2 regions of the Gulosibacter sp. ACHW.36C genome follow, and region 2 is predicted to be linked to the other one. Evidence: predicted binding sites of a transcription regulator. Region 2 holds the regulator's gene; the other holds the start of a gene.
What was found. The regulator LexA, encoded in region 2, represses DNA repair genes until DNA is damaged. The targets are predictions, from matches to a motif close to TCGAACANNTGTTCGA.
Positions count from the first base shown of each region.

Region 1: M3M28_RS01850 (HNH endonuclease signature motif containing protein) is a predicted target of LexA. The motif match lies at 2,111-2,126, and genes of this name have one in related genera.

Region 1 covers NZ_CP097160.1:425,793-431,447, reverse strand. Annotated here, with positions in the region: gene M3M28_RS01860 (AAA family ATPase) at 1-427, shown strand, start outside; gene M3M28_RS01855 (DUF58 domain-containing protein) at 436-1,743, shown strand; gene M3M28_RS01850 (HNH endonuclease signature motif containing protein) at 2,204-3,751, shown strand; gene M3M28_RS01845 (RES family NAD+ phosphorylase) at 4,079-4,363, shown strand; gene M3M28_RS01840 (hypothetical protein) at 4,454-4,837, shown strand; gene M3M28_RS01835 (response regulator transcription factor) at 4,844-5,530, opposite strand; gene M3M28_RS01830 (sensor histidine kinase) at 5,527-5,655, opposite strand, start outside.
Region 2 covers NZ_CP097160.1:1,782,565-1,788,219, forward strand. Annotated here, with positions in the region: gene M3M28_RS08260 (imidazole glycerol phosphate synthase subunit HisH) at 1-355, opposite strand, end outside; gene hisB (imidazoleglycerol-phosphate dehydratase HisB) at 352-957, opposite strand; gene M3M28_RS08270 (histidinol-phosphate transaminase) at 954-2,075, opposite strand; gene M3M28_RS08275 (LysM peptidoglycan-binding domain-containing protein) at 2,212-2,556, opposite strand; gene lexA (transcriptional repressor LexA) at 2,778-3,416, shown strand; gene hflX (GTPase HflX) at 3,442-5,109, opposite strand; gene M3M28_RS08290 (class I SAM-dependent methyltransferase) at 5,147-5,655, shown strand, end outside.

The DNA of each region.
Region 1 (5,655 bases), 1.4 Mb from region 2:
GCCGCGCGACGCCGAGATCGAGGTGCTGCGGCGCCACGCCGCCGGCTTCAACCCGCGCGACCTCGGCTCGGTCGGTGTGCAGCGCGTGCTCGGCGCGAGCGAGCTGCAGCAGGCCCGCGCGCAGGCGCAGCGGGTGCAGGTGAGCGGGGATGTGCTCGCGTACGTCGTCGACCTCGCTCGCGCGACGCGGCAATCGCCCTCGGTACGCATGGGCGTTTCGCCCCGTGGCGCGACGGCGCTGCTGCGCGTCGCGAAGGCGAGCGCGTACCTCTACGGCCACCCCGCTGTGACCCCCGACCACGTGCAGCGGATGCTGCTGCCGACCTGGCGCCACCGCATCGTGCTCGAGCCCGAGGCCGAGCTCGAGGGGGTTTCGGCCGACTCCGTGCTGCGGTCGATCATGCAGCAGGTGCAGGTTCCGATCTAGTTTTCGTCATGGCACTTAGCGGTATCTACGTCGGCTTGCTCCTGCTCGGGGCGCTGCCCATCATGCTGTTCGGCACGACCGCCGGCAGCGCGCTGGGCACGCTCGGCATTGTGCTGCTGGTGTGGCTGCTGCTCGGCGTCATCGACTGGCTGCTCGCGACGCCCGCCCGGCGCATCTCAATTGCGCGCGAACTGCCCGAGCGGGTGCGGCTTGGCGAGACGGTGTCGTCGACGCTGCTGCTCACGAACCTCGCCGGGCGCACGCTGAACGCGCAGGTGCGCGATGCCTGGGAGCCCTCGGCCGGTGCCCCGCGGATGCGCGAGCGCGTGCGCATCCCCGCCGGCGAGCGGCGCGCGGTCACGACCGACTTAAAGCCGTGGCGCCGAGGCGACCGGCGCAGCGAGGTCGTCGTTGTGCGGTCGTGGGGGCCGCTGCGGTTGGTGGCACGGCAGGCGACGCTGAAGTCGGCCGGTCGCGTGCGCATCCTGCCGCCCTTTAATTCGCGCCGGCACCTCGCGTCGCGCGTGCAGCGACTGCGCGAGCTGGATGGGCAGACGACCCTGCAGGTGCGTGGCCAGGGCACCGAGTTTGATTCGCTGCGCGAGTACGTGCGTGGCGACGATGTGCGTTCGATCGACTGGCGGGCGACCGCGCGGCAGCAGGAGCTCGTCGTGCGCACCTGGCGGCCGGAGCGCGATCGCCGCGTCGTAATCATCATCGACTCGGGCCGCACCTCGGCCGCGCGCATCGACGACGAGACGCGGCTCGACACCGCGATCGAGTCGGCGTTGCTGCTCGCTGCGCTGGCGACGCGGGCCGGCGACCGGGTTGATCTCGTTTCGTACGACCAGCGCGTGCGGGCGCGCGTGCAGGGGGCGAGCGGGCCTACCGTGCTTGCGAAGATCACCGATGCCATGGCGAATGTCGAGCCCGAGCTGCTCGAGATGAACTGGCTCGACGTGCCGAAGCTCGTGCGCGAGGTGACGACGCACCGTGCGTTCGTTGTGCTGCTCACGACCGCCGACAACGAGGGTTCGTCGCGCGCGCTGCTCGAGGCCGTGCCCGAGCTTGCGCAGCGACATCTCGTGCTGGTGGCTTCGGTGACCGATCCCGAGGTGGCCGAGGCCGCGCAGGATCTCAGCGAGCGCGACACCGTTTTCCGCGCCGCCGCCGCCGAACGGTCAATGCTGGATGCGCAGCGCGTCCGCCGCGCCCTCGGTCAGCTCGGCGTCGACACCATTACCGCGACGCCGTATGAGCTGCCGCCGCGAGTGGCCGATCGGTACCTGGAGCTGAAGAAGGCTGGGCGGCTGTAGCGGGGCGCGGATGGGCGCGAGTCTGGGCTCGGGCTTGGGCTCGGCGTACCACCATTCCTAGATCGTCGGATGGCAACAACCGGGCGCGAGCACTAGGTCCTCAGTGAGGGGCTAGCTGTCGACGACGAGTTTGGTTTGTTCACAGAGTGTGGGCCCCTGCAGAACCGCCCTGGCGAAGGATCCCAGCGCGTTCCAAAGCCGTCAGTTGTGTCGGTGGCTCGTGGTCCTCTTGATATGGGAAGAGCCCCCACGACTACCAGTTTCAGACAGGCCACCACAGCAATGTCGGTGGCTCGTGAAAGAGTGAACCTAGGTCGAAAACCGGCCCACCAAGGCTCGAACAATCGAACATCCAAGCAAGCAACATTCGCACATATGTTCCCTTCTGATTTTTCATCGATGCGTATATACTTGCTATAACGGTTCCCCCATTGACGCACCTTCGAGGAGGTGACGCCCGATGACCGCAACGACTCCCCCACGAGGCTCTGATGCTGATGAGCCGATTCGTCGTGTACCGAAGCAGCGGCCAGACGGCACCACGCCCCCGCCCGGCACAGGCGCTGCTCCTGACGAGCCGAGCCGTCGCACACCAAAGCACCGACCAGACGGCACCACGCCGCCACCCGAGACCGACGGGCTCAATGACGCGCTCGCGGCGATTGAGGGCATGGTGTTGAACGGGGCGAAACTTGAACAAGTCGGCGCGTACATGAAGATGATTGGCCTCGCGCAGGCCTACGCGGTCGCAGAGCACCGGACGCACGCGCAACTGCAGGAACGTTCCTCGGTCGCGAGCCCGGACGATTTGCTGCGGTTGAACCTGCGGTCGATCGTGGCGGAGTTCGGGATTCACACGAACGAGTCCGACACCGCGCTCCTGAACCGGGCGTATGACGCGCATCGACTGGGTACCGATTTTGTTGTGTGGCTCGACCCACTCCGCGAGGCGGCGGTGACGATGCGGCATGCTCGCGCGCTGTTGCGGCATGCGGGCATCGTGCCCGACGGGCGCCGCGATGACTACGCGACCAAGGTGCTCGAGTTCGCGACGGGCGAGACCGTCGCCGCGACCGACACCTACGCCCGCAAACTCGCCGCCGAACTCGGGGCCGAAGAGTTTGAGGCCGCGTTCGAGCACGAATACCAGGCCCGCCACGTCAAGATCGAGGACCGCGAGTTCGGCATGTCGCGCATCACCGCCGACATCCCAACGCTGCAGGCCCACGCGATGTACGACCTCATGCAGCAGCAAGCCAAAGCGCTCCGTGAGGAGCACGTGACCGAGGCCGACGAACACCGGCGCCGCGTCCGCGACGCACAAGCACGCGGGGAAGCACTCTCTGCTGCAGACGCCGAGTTCATCGAAGACCCCCGCACGGTGCGCCAGCTGATGGCCGACCTGTTCGTCGAGACCTTCCTCACCACGACGCCGCAGAGCATGCGCGAGTACGACGCCAAGGGCCACTCGCGCGTGACCGCGACGGTGAGCATCGTCATCCCGGTCCTGAACCTCCTCAACCCGGACGCACCGCGTGATGTCGCGACACTGAACGGGATGATGCCGGTCAGCATGACCGAGGCCCGCGACATGGTCTCAAAGGCGAAGTGCTTCCAACGAATCTTCACCGACCCGATCACCGGGCACGTGTTGACCGTCGATACCCGCACCCCGACCCCATCGATGCGCAGATTCCTGCAAGCCAGGGACCAAGTGTGTTTATTCCCGGGCTGCCGCAGACCCGCACATCAAAGCGAACTTGATCACACGAAACCGTGGGCCGCGGGCGGCAACACCGATGTCGAAAACCTGGGACACCTCTGCCCAAAACACCACACGCTGAAACATCAGCGTCCGTGGGCGTGCGAGCAACTCGGTGGCGGCAAAGTCAGGTGGCGAACCCCGCGCGGCGAATGGGTCACCGTCGAACCAAGACCAGTCGGACCGATCTTCAAACCCGTCGACAACCAGAGCTATGACGCGATCAACGACCCCGCGCCGTTCTAATGTTGCCGGAGTTCGTCTTAGCAATGCCGGAGTTCGTCTTGAGGAAGCCGGAGTTCGTCACCGATGCGGCGTTGATCGAGCATCGCCTGCGGATCTCGCGATTCGCGCGAGATGGCATGCTGGGCAGGTGGCAAGCATCGACTCGACCTTCGGTTCGGCAATTCGGGGAACCTTCTACCGAGCAATTGGTCCTCGCTTCCGTGAGTTCGCGATCGCCGGCTCGCGTTCGGCAGGACGGTACTCGAGGGCGCACGAGCCGACGCTGTATCTGAGTTCGTCTCCTAAGGTGTCGAAGCCGCGATGGTCGCGCACAAAGACGCCCGGTCGGTGACGCTCGAGATCGTCGAGGTCGAAGTCGAGGCGTCCGGCATCGTCGATCTGCGCGATCCGGACGCACTCACGGCGGCCGGCATCGATCTTGCTGACGCGATCACGCCCTGGCAAGACCTCGTCGCCACCGGAGGAACGCCGACGTCCTGGGCGGTGCGCGACCGCCTCCTCGAGATCGGTGCAAACGGGCTCATCGATCCCTCTCGCAAGCGCCCGGGGCTCTGGGACCTGGTGCTATTCCGCTGGAACGAGACCGACGCACCCAACGTCCGACTCGTGTGAACATGAGAGTTCTCTCATCTCTGCCTCATACGGGCGACTCGGCGCGCTGGCTACGCTCGCAGCATCCCGAGACCAACTAGGAGATCCGCCATGCACCGCCTCGCCCCCGTGCTGCTATCTGCCGCATCCGTGCTCGTGCTCGCGCTGCTCGCCTTCTCGGGCATCGCGATGGCGAACAGCGACCAGCAGCAGGAAGTCGGCGACGCCGTGACGATTCCCGCGAGCGGCACCCCGATCCCGACTTCGACTTCCTCGGCGACTTCCTCGGCGACGCCGACCGCAACACCGACTGGCACACCTGACCCATCCGACGATTCCGGCTCGCTGCCCCAGCCGCAGCCCGTCAACCCGGCGCCGGCACAACCGATTCAACCCGAGAGCGGGTCGGGGTCGGGCGGCAGCTACGACGACGATGACGATGATGAGTGGGATGACGACGAGTGGGACGACGATGACGACGAATGGGACGACTAGCGCCGCCTACGAGCGCGACGCGAGCCGGTAGCCAACCCCGCGAACGGTCTCGATGCGCTCGCTGCCGAGCTTGCGGCGCAGGTAGCGAATGTAGACATCGACGACATTCGACGCCGGGTCAAAGTCATAGCCCCACACCCGCGACAGCAACTGCTCGCGCGTGAGCACCTGCCCGGCATGCTCGAGCAGCTCCTGCGCGAGCGAAAACTCCCGCGCCGACAGCTCAACCTCGGCGCCGTCGACGGTCACTCGCCGAGTGCGCAGATCGAGGCGCACGCCACCGTGCTCGAGCGAGGTCGCACTCGCCGCGGCGGCTGAGCCCGGCGCATCCGCCGTCGCGCGCAGCCGCAGCCGCACGCGGGCGAGCAGCTCCTCGAAACGGAACGGCTTCGGCATGTAGTCATCGGCCCCGGTCTCGAGCGACTGCACGGTGTCGTCGACCGAGGTGCGCGCGGTCAGCACAATCACGGGCGTGCGCACGCCCGAGCCGCGCAGCTGATCGAGCACGTCGAAACCATCGATGTCGGGCAGACCGATGTCGAGCACGATGAGGTCAAACTCCTCGCTCAGCCCGTGATCGATACCCTCGCGCCCCGTCGCGACGCCGACCGCCGCGTATCCGGCCGCCTTGAGCCCCTTGGTAATGAACGCGCGAATACGCGCCTCGTCTTCGACAATGAGGATGCTGGTCACGCTGCGGCTCCGCTCGCTTCGGGTTCGGGGTCGGGTTCGGACTGACGTAGTGGCAGCACGAGCGTAAACCGGCTGCCGACGCCGGGCTGCGACTCGAGGTCGACGGCGCCGTCGTGGCCGCGGGC
Region 2 (5,655 bases):
GGGCGTGGATGCGCTCGGTCTCTTCGCGCTCGAGCTGCGGCGCGTTCGGATCGGCGCTCGTACCCTCGACCCCGTGCGCGAACAGCACCTGCATGCCGACGCAGATGCCGAGCACGGCGCGGCCACCCGCGAGGCGGCTGCCCACGATGCGCGGGCCGTCGGCCTTCGCGAGGCCGTCCATGACGCTCGCGAAGCTGCCGACGCCCGGCACGAGGAGGCCGTCAGCCTCGAGCGCCTTGTCGCGGTCGGCGGTGAGCTCGACGTCGGCGCCGGCCGCCTCGAGCGCCTTGACCGCCGAGTGCACGTTGCCGAAGCCGTAGTCGAAGACGACGACGTTCGGCCGGGCGCCGGTCACAGGGCACCCTTGGTGGAGGGAATGCCGTCGACCTCGGGGTCGAGTCGCTTCGCGGCACGGAAGGCGCGGGCGAATGCCTTGAACTCGGCCTCGGCGATGTGGTGCGGATCGCGCCCGCCGAGCACGCGCAGGTGCACGGTCAGCCCGGCGTGGAACGTGATCGCCTCGAACGTGTGGCGCACCATCGAGCCGGTGAAGTGGCCGCCGATGCGGTGAAACTCGAAGCCCTCGGGCTCGCCCGAGTGCACGAGGAACGGCCGGCCCGAGATGTCGACGACGCACTGCGCGAGCGCCTCGTCGAGCGGCACGAGGGCGTCGCCGTAGCGCGCGATGCCGCGCTTGTCGCCGAGGGCCTCGCGGATCGCCTCGCCGAGCACGATCGCGGTGTCTTCGATGGTGTGGTGCTCGTCGATGTGCACGTCGCCCTTTGCCTCGATCGTGAGATCGGTGAGCGAGTGCTTCGCGAAAGCGGTGAGCATGTGGTCGTAGAACGGCACCGAGGTGTTGATATTCGAGGCGCCGGTGCCGTCAAGATTGAGGCTCAGGCGGATGCTTGACTCGCTCGTGGCGCGTTCGACGGTGGCGGTACGGGGTTCGGTCATGCGCTGACTCCTTCGGAACCAGTGAGCTGCAGCTCGGGTCGGGCGGCGGTGATCTCGGCGAGGGCCGAGAGGAACGCGTCGGTTTCGGACTCGGTGCCGGCGGTGACGCGGATGCAGTCGGCGGGGCCGGTGTTGCGAATCAGGATGCCGCGGCGCACGAACTCCTCGAACATTTCGGCGGGGTCGGCGACGCCGCCGATGAGCACGAAGTTCGCGTCGGAGCGGTACGGGCGGTAGCCAAGCGCGGCGGCTTCGTCGACGATGCGGTCGCGCTGGCTGCGGATGCGGTCGACCTGCGCGAGCATCGTGTCGCGGTGCTCGAGCGCCGCGATCGCCGCGGCCTGCGTGATCGCCGAGAGGTGGTAGGGCAGGCGCACGAGCCGCACGGCGTCGGCAACGGCCGGGTCGGCGGCAAAGTAGCCGAGGCGCACGCCGGCGAAAGCGAAGGCCTTCGACATGGTGCGAGAGATGACAAGCCGCGGGCGCCCCTCGAGCAGGCTCAGCGCAGTGGGCGCACCGTCATGACGGAACTCGGCGTACGCCTCATCGACGATGACGATGCCGTCGGTCGCGTCGTAGGCGGCCGCGATGGTGTCGAGGTCGAGCGGGGTGCCCGTGGGGTTGTTCGGCGTGCAGAGCAGCACGACGTCGGGACGCTCGGCCTCGATAGCTGTGCGCACGCGTTCGGGGGTGAGTTCGAAGTTCTCGTCGCGCGGTGCTGCGACCCACTCGCTACCGACGCCCTTCGCGAGCAGCGGGTACATCGAATAGGTCGGGGCGAAGCTCATGATCTTGCGGCCGGCGCCGGCGAAGGCCTGGAGCAGCTGCTGCAGCACCTCGTTCGAGCCGTTTGCGGCCCAGATGTGCGCGGGGGTGAGCCCGTGGCCGAGGTAGTCGGCGAGGCGCTCGCGGAGCTCGGTGAATTCGCGGTCGGGGTAGCGGTTGAGCCCCGGCAGGGTGAGCGAGATGCGCTGGATGATCGACAGCGCGACGGCCTCCGGCACCGAGAATGGATTCTCGTTGACGTTGATGGTGATCGGCAGCGCGTCCTGTGGCGCGCCGTACGGCGTCAGCCCACGCAGGTCGTCGCGAATCGGGAGGTCTTCGAAGCTCGTCACCCCCTTATCTTAGGCACCCGGAAACCACCGCGGGCGCCGCCTCCGGAAGGGGTGGCTGCGGCGCCCGGCACGGAAATGGTGGTGGTGCGTGGCTTCCGGACCGCGGCCGTGTCCGCGGCCCGGAAATCTGTGGGGTCTAGTAGTTCGGCAGCGCGAGCTCTTGGCCGGCCTGCACCGAGGAGCTCTCGAGCAGGTTGAGGCGCATGATCTCGTGCACGACGTCGCGCACGTCGTGGCCGTCGGCGATGTCGTCGGCGATGCTCCAGAGCGTCTCGCCCGCGAGCACCGTGTGGTGTTCGAACGTGGTTGCGGATGCGCTGCTCGTGTTCGAGGCGAGCGCGGCGGGAACCTGGGCGATGCCAACCCCGATGCCGAGGGCAACTGGAGCGAGCAGAACGGCGCCGAGCAGGCGACGACCACGGCTCGTGAGCCGCAGGCGGGGCTGCGCGGTGGCGCTGGTGCGTGCAGTGAGAGCAGTCATGTTGGTCGCTTCCTTTCGACGTGCATGCGAAGCGCATGCGAACATCTGTTTCGAATATAGATTCGACTTGTTCGAAAAGCAAACACTTTCTCGAAAATGAGGGCGACACGCTCGAAAAGATGTTTGAGTCCGGTGCTGATGCCACGTAGGGTGACTTCAACGGAACACAGCTGACCACGGGCCTACGACATGGCCGCGTGACCACCACCTCAGGAGGGCCGATGGCCAAGCAGATCAAGCCCCTGTCGGACACACAACAGCGCATTCTCTCGTTCATCGCGACGTTCCAGAACAGCAATGGCTTCGCCCCGAGCATCCGAGAGATCGGCGACACCGTGGGCCTGATCAGCTCCTCGTCGGTGGCCTATCAGCTCAACCAGCTCGAGAAGCGCGGCTACATTCGCCGCAACGCGAACCAGGCCCGCACCATCGAGCTGCTCGTGAACGTCGCCATCGACGAGGTCGAACCGAGCATCACGCCCGGCCCCACCGCGCTCGTGCCCCTCGTCGGGCGCATCGCGGCCGGCGTGCCGATCACGGCCGAGCAGCAAGTCGAAGAGGTCTTCCCGCTCCCCCGCCAGGTCGTCGGCGACGGCGAGCTGTTCCTACTGCTCGTGTCGGGCGACTCGATGATCGACGCCGCGATCTGCGACGGCGACTGGGTCGTCGTGCGACAGCAGCCAACCGCGAACAACGGCGACATTGTGGCCGCAATGCTCGACGGCGAGGCCACCGTGAAGGTGTTCCGCCAGCGCGACGGCCACACCTGGCTGCTGCCGCGCAACTCGAACTACGAGCCGATCCTCGGCGACGAGGCGACGGTGCTCGGCAAGGTCGTCGCGGTGCTGCGCTCGGTCTAGCCGCTCGCCCTAGTTCGTTGTCGTACTAGTTGTCGTAGTCGACCCGCGGCAGGCTCAGCACCCGTTCGGTCGACTCCTCGACGCGGGCGCGCGGCTTGTGCCGCACCGTGGGCTTCTTGCCCTCGGGCGCCGAGCGGCCGGCGACTCTGAACTCTTCGAACAGGCCCATCTGGTCGGGATGCACGCGGGCGCGCAGGTGCGTGCCGTCGGTGTCGTGCAGCTCGCGCAGCACGCCGCCCTGGTCGTGCAGCATCGACACGAGATCGCCGCGCTGGTACGGCACGACGAGTTCGACCTCGATCTCGCGCATCGGCAGCATCTCGGCGATGCGCTCCTGCAGCTCCTCGACGCCCTCCCCCGTGCGCGCCGAAACGAACACCGAGTTCGGCTCAAGGGCACGCAGCATGAGGCGCGTGTCGGCGTCGATGAGGTCGGCCTTGTTGAAGGCAATGAGCTCGGGCACGTCGCGCGAGTCGATCTCGGAGATGACCTCGCGCACCGTGCGAATCTGGCCCGCCGGGTCGGGGTGACTCGCGTCGACCACGTGCACGAGCACATCCGAATCGGCCACCTCTTCGAGCGTCGAGCGGAACGCCTCGACGAGCTGGTGCGGCAGGTTGCGCACGAAGCCGACGGTGTCGGCGAGCGTGTACGGCCGGCCCTCGGGCGTCTCGGTGCGGCGCACCGTCGCGTCGAGCGTCGCAAACAGCTGGTTCTCGACGAGCACGCCAGCGCGCGTGATGCGGTTGAGCAGCGACGACTTGCCCGCGTTCGTGTAGCCGGCGATCGCCACTGAGGGCACGAGGTTGCGACCGCGCTCGGCGCGCTTCGTGTCGCGCGAGGTCTTCATGCCGGCGATCTGGCGGCGCAGTCGCGCCATGCGGGTGTGGATGCGGCGGCGGTCGAGCTCGATCTTCGTCTCACCGGGGCCGCGCGAGCCCATACCTGCGCCGGCCGAACCGACCTGGCCACCGGCCTGTCGCGACATCGACTGACCCCAACCGCGCAGGCGCGGCAGGAGGTACTCGAGTTGCGCGAGTTCGACCTGCGCCTTACCCTCGCGGCTCTTGGCGTGCTGGCTGAAGATGTCGAGGATGACGGCGGTGCGGTCGATGACCTTCACCTTCACCTGGTCCTCGAGTGCGCGGCGCTGCGAGGGGGCGAGCTCGGTATCGGCGACGACGGTGTCGGCGCCAACCGAGCGGACGATGTCGGCGAGCTCCTCGACCTTGCCGCGCCCGAGATAGGTCGAGGCGTCGGGATGCGGGCGTCGCTGCAGGATGCCGTCGAGCACGGCCGCGCCGGCCGTCTCGCAGAGCGCGGCGAGCTCGTGCATCGAGTTCTCGGCGTCTTCGATCGTGCCGGCGGCGTAGACGCCGATGAGCACGACCTTCTCGAGGCGCACTTGGCGGTACTCGACCTCGGTGACGTCCTCGAGCTCGGTCGAGAGGCCGTCGACGTGCTGGAGCGATCGGCGCTCCTCGCGGTCGAGCTGGAGGCCGTCGGCATCACTGTGCGAGATGGTGTCGTCGTTCTGGAGCGCGCTGGCGCGCCGCTCGTCGTGGAACATCGTCGTGCGGCTGCGGTTTGGTTCGGCGCTGCGCAGAACTCGGTCGAGCAGCGATTCGGTCGCATCGTCGCGAGCGTCGTCAGAATTTGGGGCGCCGTTGGCGCTGGTTTCGTCTAGGGGCATGCTGCGACCAGGATACGCGCTGCGCTACGTTCGAAACATGTCTGAGCACTACTTTGCCGCGCAGCCCACAGCGAACGCGAACCAGCGCGAGATCGACGTAGTGCTGCAGGGGCGCGAGGTTCGCCTCGCCACCGCGAGCGCCGTGTTCTCGGCCGACCGACTCGACAAGGCCACGCGCATCCTGCTCGACCACGTGCCCGCGCCGCCCGAGACCGGCACGGCCCTCGACATCGGCTGCGGCTGGGGCCCCATCAGCCTGAGCCTCGGCCTCGCCTCTCCGCAGCTCGACGTGTGGGCGCTCGACGTGAACGAACGCGCCCTCGAGCTCACCGCCACGAACGCGAAGCGGCTCGGCCTCGACCGCGTGCGGGCGGTCAAAGCCGAGCAGCTGCCGGCGGAGCTTGAGTTCGACGTGATCTGGTCAAACCCGCCCATCCGTATCGGCAAGGAAGCGCTCGATGAACTGCTGCTGACGTGGCTGCCACGGCTGCGCGTCGGCGGCGAGGCCTGGCTCGTGGTGGGCAAGAACCTCGGCGCCGACTCGCT